One region of the Micromonospora sp. NPDC057141 genome, then DNA from elsewhere that is predicted to be linked to it. Evidence: predicted binding sites of a transcription regulator. Region 1 holds the regulator's gene; the other holds the start of a gene.
What was found. Region 1 encodes HrcA, which represses chaperone genes, less so after heat shock. Its sites were predicted from a motif close to GGTTNGCACNCTCNNNNNGAGNGTGCNAACC; they were not measured.
Positions count from the first base shown of each region.

Region 2: groES (co-chaperone GroES) is a predicted target of HrcA. The motif match lies at 1,432-1,462, and genes of this name have one in related genera.

Region 1 covers NZ_JBHUVA010000014.1:47,508-50,815, reverse strand. Annotated here, with positions in the region: gene hemW (radical SAM family heme chaperone HemW) at 1-50, shown strand, start outside; gene ACFT41_RS11320 (DUF4870 domain-containing protein) at 90-710, opposite strand; gene hrcA (heat-inducible transcriptional repressor HrcA) at 1,022-2,044, shown strand; gene dnaJ (molecular chaperone DnaJ) at 2,118-3,263, shown strand; gene ACFT41_RS11305 (16S rRNA (uracil(1498)-N(3))-methyltransferase) at 3,265-3,308, shown strand, end outside.
Region 2 covers NZ_JBHUVA010000010.1:120,347-123,654, reverse strand. Annotated here, with positions in the region: gene ybaK (Cys-tRNA(Pro) deacylase) at 1-31, opposite strand, end outside; gene ACFT41_RS09475 (methyltransferase domain-containing protein) at 42-1,253, opposite strand; gene groES (co-chaperone GroES) at 1,596-1,910, shown strand; gene groL (chaperonin GroEL) at 1,981-3,308, shown strand, end outside.

The DNA.
Region 1 (3,308 bases):
TGCGCGGCCGGCTGCTGGCCGACGCGGTCGTGCGCGACCTGCTGCCCTGACGGGGTGACCCGGCCGGCCGGGGGAGCGGCCGGCCGGGGTCACTTGATCAGGTTGACGGTCATCGGGTAGCGGTAGGGGGTGCCCTCGTTCGCCTTGATGCCGGCGATGATGCCGAAGATGATCCCGATGATCATGGCGGCGAACCCGATCAGGAGGCCGACCAGGATGCAGGTCAGGATCCAGCCGATCAGGGCGATGACGGACCAGAGGAGCTGGAAGTTCAGCGCCGCCACCGCGTGGGCGCGGACCGTCGGCGACTGGCTGCCCCGGGCGACGAGCGCGATCAGCGGCGCGAGCCAGCCGAGCACGCCACCGCCGAGGAACATCCCCGCCGCGCCACCGAAGTGGGCGACCAGGACCCAGGTCTTGTCCTCGTTGTTGGCGTAGCCGCCGGAGGGCGTGCCGTACGCGCCGCCGGCCGGGTAGCCGCCGCCGGGCGGCGGATAGCCACCGGGCGGCGGGTAGCCGGCCGACGGCGGCTGGTCGCCGGTGGGTGGCGGATAGCCACCGGGCGGGGGATAGCCGCCTGCCCCGGGGGCCCCGGACAGTGGTGCGGTGGGGGGCTCGTGCCCCGGCGAGCCGTACGGTGCCGACGGGTTCGGCTCCGGCGGGTAGCCGCCGGGGTCGCCCGATCCGGGAGGGCGAGGTGGTTCAGTCATGCATGTCACGGTAGGGGCTGCGGGCAAGCGGGCACCAGAGCGACACCGGTCGGGCGTGGCGGATGATCGGTCAGCGTGCGCAGGTGGCGGCCCGCTCCGGGCGGCGGTCGACCGGCCGGCGTGCGCCCGACGGGGCTCCCGGCGCGGCGGCTGCCGCGCCCGTGGTCCGTCGTTGATCTTACCGATGACGGGGCAGCCGACGTAGACTGGCACTCGTTACAGTCGAGTGCCAGGCGTCGACGCACCGGCGGAGCGCCGGCCTGCGGTGCCGCCGCGCCGCCAGGGCCGACGTGCGACAGGAGGTGGCAGGGGTGGGTCTGGACGACCGCAAGCTCGCCGTGCTCCGCGCGATCGTCGAGGACTACGTCGCCACCCAGGAGCCGGTCGGCAGCAAGGCGTTGGTCGAGCGGCACCAACTCGGCGTCTCCCCGGCGACGGTCCGCAACGACATGGCGGTGCTGGAGGAGGAGGGCTACATCCGGCAGCCGCACACCAGCGCCGGCCGGGTCCCCACCGACCGGGGCTACCGCCTCTTCGTCGACCGGTTGTCCCGGGTCAAGCCGCTCAGCCCGGCCGAGCGCCGGGCGATCGAACGCTTCCTGGTCGGCGCGGTCGACCTCGACGACGTGGTGCACCGCACGGTGCGGCTGCTGGCCCAGCTCACCCGCCAGGTCGCCGTGGTGCAATATCCCTCGCTGGCCCGCTCCTCGGTGCGGCACCTGGAGCTGGTGCCGATCTCCACCACCCGGCTGATGCTGGTGATGATCGCCGACACCGGCCGGGTCGAGCAGCGGTTGGTCGAGCTGCCCGCGCCCGTCTCCGCCGACGACGTCACCGACCTGCGCCGGCTGGTCAACGAGAAGCTGGTGGGCAGCCGGCTGTCGGAGACCCCGCCGCTGGTGCAGGCGCTGGTGGAGGAGTCGACCCCGCACCTGCGTGGCGCGATGACCACGCTCTCCACCGTGCTGCTGGAGACGCTGGTCGAGCGGCACGAGGAGCGCATCGCACTGGCCGGCACCGCCAACCTGACCCGGGGCGGCCTGCTCGACTTCCAGGGGTCGCTGCGGCCCATCCTGGAGGCGCTGGAGGAGGAGGTGGTGATGCTCAAGCTGATCGGCGAGGCCGAGTCGACCACCACCCGCGTGCTGATCGGCGACGAGAACGAGATCGACAACCTGCGGGCCGCCTCGGTGGTGAGCACCGGGTACGGCCCGGGGGTGACCGCGCTCGGCGGGCTGGGCGTGGTCGGCCCCACCCGGATGGACTACCCCGGCACCATCGCCACCGTGCGGGCCGTGGCACGCTACGTGGGCGAGCTGCTGGCCCAGAACTGACCAGTCAGGGCCGACGGCCGGCTCCGGCCGACGACCGGCGCAACGCGACAAGAACATGAGGACACGGGACGCAGTGGCCAGGGACTACTACGGCATCCTCGGCGTGAGCCGGGAGGCCTCCGACGACGAGATCAAGCGCGCCTACCGCAAGCTGGCGCGGCAGTTCCACCCGGACGTGAATCCGGACCCGGAGGCACAGGAGAAGTTCAAGGACATCAACGCCGCGTACGAGGTCCTCTCGGACGACCGGAAACGGCAGATCGTCGACCTGGGCGGCGACCCGCTCGCCCCCGGCGGCGGGGGCATGGGCGGCCCGGGCGGGCCCGGCGGGGCCGGCCCGTTCGTCGGCTTCCAGGACATCATGGACGCCTTCTTCGGTGGCGCGGCCGGCGGCTCCCGGGGCCCGCGCCCGCGCACCCGGCCGGGCGCGGACGCGATCCTGCGCCTGGAGCTTGACCTGCACGAGACGGCGTTCGGCGTCGAGGCCCCGATCACCGTCGACACGGCCGTGCTCTGCACCACCTGCTCCGGTGCGGGCACGGCGGCCGGCACCCACCTGGCCACCTGCGAGGCGTGCGGCGGGCGGGGCGAGGTGCAGTCGGTGCAGCGGACCTTCCTCGGCCAGGTGGTCTCCGCCCGGCCGTGCACGGTCTGCCAGGGCTACGGCACCACCATCCCGCACCCCTGCCCGACCTGCACTGGCGACGGGCGGGTGCGCACCCGCCGCTCGCTGACCGTCAAGATCCCGGCCGGGGTCGAGGACGGCATGCGCATCCGGCTCGCCCAGCAGGGCGAGGTCGGTCCGGGCGGCGGCACCGCCGGCGACCTCTACGTCGAGATCCACGAGCGCCCGCACGACGTCTACTCCCGCAAGGGCGACGACCTGCACTGCCGGGTCACCGTCCCGATGACCGCCGCCGCGCTCGGCACCCGGCTGACCATCAAGACCCTCGACAGCGAGGAGACGGTCGACGTCAAGGCCGGCACCCAGCCGGGCAGCACCCTGCGGCTGCGCGCCCGGGGCGTGCCGCACCTGCGCGGCACCGGCCGGGGCGACCTCTACGTCCACCTCGACGTGCGGACCCCGACCAAGCTCGACCCCGACCAGGAGAAGATGCTGCGCGACTTCGCCAAGACCCGGGGCGAGGAGGTCGCCGAGCTGAGCAAGCAGGGCGGCTTCTTCTCCCGGATGCGCGACGCCTTCAACGGGCACGCCTGAGGTGTCGGCGCCGCTGTTCCTGGTCGACACGCTGCCCACCGGCGA
Region 2 (3,308 bases), on a different contig from region 1:
GCGCCGTCGCCGGAGTCCCCTGTCCCGCCATGCCCGACAAGCTAGCCCGCCGCCGCCTCACGATCCAGCGGAATCGTCACCGGGCGGCAGACCAGCACGGTCGGCGCGCCCGCCACCCGGGTCAGCACCAGGCTCGCCGCCTCCGGGCCGGCCAGCCGCAGGTCGCGCCGCAGCCGCTCCGGCTCCAGCGCCGAGCCGCGCTTGAGGATCTCCACCCGGCCCACCGCGCGTTCCCGCAGCAGGGCGCGCAGCCGCTTCAGCGAGAACGGCAGCACGTCGGTCACCTCCAGGCAGCGGGCGAACGGCGTCGCGCCGGGGGCGTCGGCGTACAGGTAGGCGATGGTCGGGTCGGCGAGCGTGGCGTCCAGCTCGCCGGCCAGCTCCGCCACCAGGTGAGCGCGGACCACCGCCGGGTCGGGGTCGTGGACGTACCGGCGGACCGGGCCGACCGCCGCCTCGGCCGCGCCCGAGCCGGTGAGCTGATGACAGCCTTCCTTCACCACGGTCGCGCGGCGGGGGACCTCGGCCAGCCGGCCGCACCACAGGGCCGCCTCGACCAGGTCGCCACCCACGCTGACCCACTCCGCCTCCGCGCCGGCCGGGATCAGCGCGTGGTCCAGCCCGGGGGCCACCTTCACGACGGTGTGCGGCACCCGCTCGGCCAGCGCGGTGACGAAGTCCCACGGCGGCGAGTAGGCGTTCGGGTCGAAGATCCGCCGACCAGTGCCGGCCCTGCGCCGCGCCGGGTCGCAGAACGCCGCGTCGACCCGGGACACGTCGAACGCCGTGGCGTCGCCGCACTCCACCGTGAAGCGGTCGGCCAGCCCGGCGGCCTCGGCGTTCGCGGCGGCCATCGCGGCGGTGACCGGGTCGGCCTCCACCCCGTACACCCGGATGCCGGCGCGGGCGGCGGCGAGCGCGTCGGCCCCGAGGCCGCAGCCCAGGTCGGCGAGGGTGCGCACCCCGGCCGCGCGCAGCCGGTCGGCCCGCCGGGCCGCGACCACGCCCCGGGTGGCCTGCTCCAGGCCGGCGCGGGTGAGGAGCATGCCGGCCGCCGCCGGCCCGAACTTGCCGACGGCCCGGCGGCGCAGCTCGGCCTGGGTCAGCGCGGCGGCGGCCAGCGCGGCGGGCACCCCGGCCGAGCGGAGCGCGGCCGCCGCGGCCAGCGGGTCGCCGCCGGCCACCTCGGCCGCCGCGGCGAGCGCGGCCGACCCCTCGGGGGTACGCAGGGCGGCGAACTGGTCGAGATCCACGTGCCCATTGTCGGGCCCGGGCGGCGGCTGGCCGACGGCGGTGGTGGTGTCGGAGGTTGGTGGGGCCCGGGGTCGGCGCTGGCGGCGTGTCGCGGTAACGAGTGGCGGAACTGTGGCGACACGACGGGCGACGCGTTGGCACTCTCCTTGACGGAGTGCTAGCCACGGCCTAACCTGCGATTAGCACTCTCCCATCGAGGGTGCCAGCTTCCGGGCCCCGTGCCCGGGGGTTTGACGCCAGGCGGACCGGCACCCGCGACGACGGCCCCGCCCGGTGGCATGTGGCAGATTGACGCTGGTCGGCCCCGCCGTCCAGCAACGAAACCAGTACCCCAGGAGGGTATGCCCGTGACTACCGCGACCAAGGTTGCGATCAAGCCGCTCGAGGACCGCATCGTGGTCCAGGCGAACGAGGCTGAGACCACCACGGCGTCGGGCATCGTGATCCCCGACACCGCCAAGGAGAAGCCGCAGGAGGGCACCGTCCTCGCTGTCGGCCCGGGCCGGATCGACGACAAGGGCAACCGTGTGCCGATCGACGTCAAGGTCGGCGACACCGTCCTCTACTCGAAGTACGGCGGCACCGAGGTCAAGTACGCCGGCGAGGAGTACCTGGTGCTCTCCGCCCGCGACGTCCTCGCGGTCATCGAGAAGTAAGCAACCGATCAGTGCCACTGCCCCGGTCCGGCTCGCCGGGCCGGGGCAGTGACGCTTCGAAGGGATACAGATGGCGAAGATCCTGAGCTTCTCGGACGACGCCCGGCACCTGCTGGAGCACGGTGTCAACGCCCTCGCGGACACGGTCAAGGTCACTCTCGGCCCGCGCGGGCGCAACGTCGTCCTGGACAAGAAATTCGGTGCGCCCACGATCACCAACGACGGCGTGACCATCGCCAAGGAGATCGAGCTCACCAACCCGTACGAGAACCTCGGCGCGCAGCTGGTCAAGGAGGTGGCGACCAAGACCAACGACGTCGCCGGCGACGGGACCACCACCGCGACCGTGCTGGCCCAGGCCATGGTCCGCGAGGGCCTGCGCAACGTGACGGCCGGCGCCAACCCGTCCGGCCTCAAGCGCGGCATCGACGCGGCGGCGGCGAAGGTCTCCGAGGCCCTGCTCGACCGGGCCGTCGAGGTCGCCGACAAGAAGTCGATCGCGCACGTCGCGACGATCTCCGCGCAGGACGCCACCATCGGCGAGCTGATCGCCGAGGCGATGGAGCGGGTCGGCCGCGACGGCGTCATCACCGTCGAGGAGGGCTCAGCCCTCACCACCGAGCTGGACGTGACCGAGGGTCTCCAGTTCGACAAGGGCTTCATCTCCCCCAACTTCGTCACCGACGTGGAGGGTCAGGAGTCGGTCCTGGAGGACCCGTACATCCTGATCACCACGCAGAAGATCTCGGCGATCGAGGAGCTGCTGCCGCTGCTGGAGAAGGTCCTCCAGAACAGCAAGCCGCTGCTGATCGTCGCCGAGGACGTCGAGGGCCAGGCCCTGTCCACGCTGGTGGTCAACTCGATCCGCAAGACCCTCAAGGTCTGCGCGGTCAAGGCCCCCGGCTTCGGCGACCGCCGCAAGGCGATGCTCCAGGACATGGCGATCCTCACCGGCGCCGAGCTGGTCGCCCCGGAGCTGGGCTACAAGCTGGACCAGGTCGGCCTGGAGGTGCTCGGCACCGCCCGGCGCGTCGTGGTCGACAAGGAGAACACCACCGTCATCGACGGCGGTGGCCAGGCCAGCGAGGTCGCCGACCGGGTCGCCCAGATCCGCAAGGAGATCGAGGCCTCGGACTCCGACTGGGACCGGGAGAAGCTGGCCGAGCGGCTGGCGAAGCTCTCCGGCGGCATCGCGGTCATCAAGGTGGGCGCGGCGACCGAGGTCGAGATGAAGGAGCGCAAGCACCGCATCGAGGACGCCATCGCCGCGACCAAGGCCGCCGTCGAGGAGGGCACGGTCCCGGGTGGCGGTGCCGCCCTGGCGCAGATCCTGCCGGTGCTCGACGACGACCTCGGCTTCACCGGTGACGAGAAGACCGGCGTCTCGATCGTGCGCAA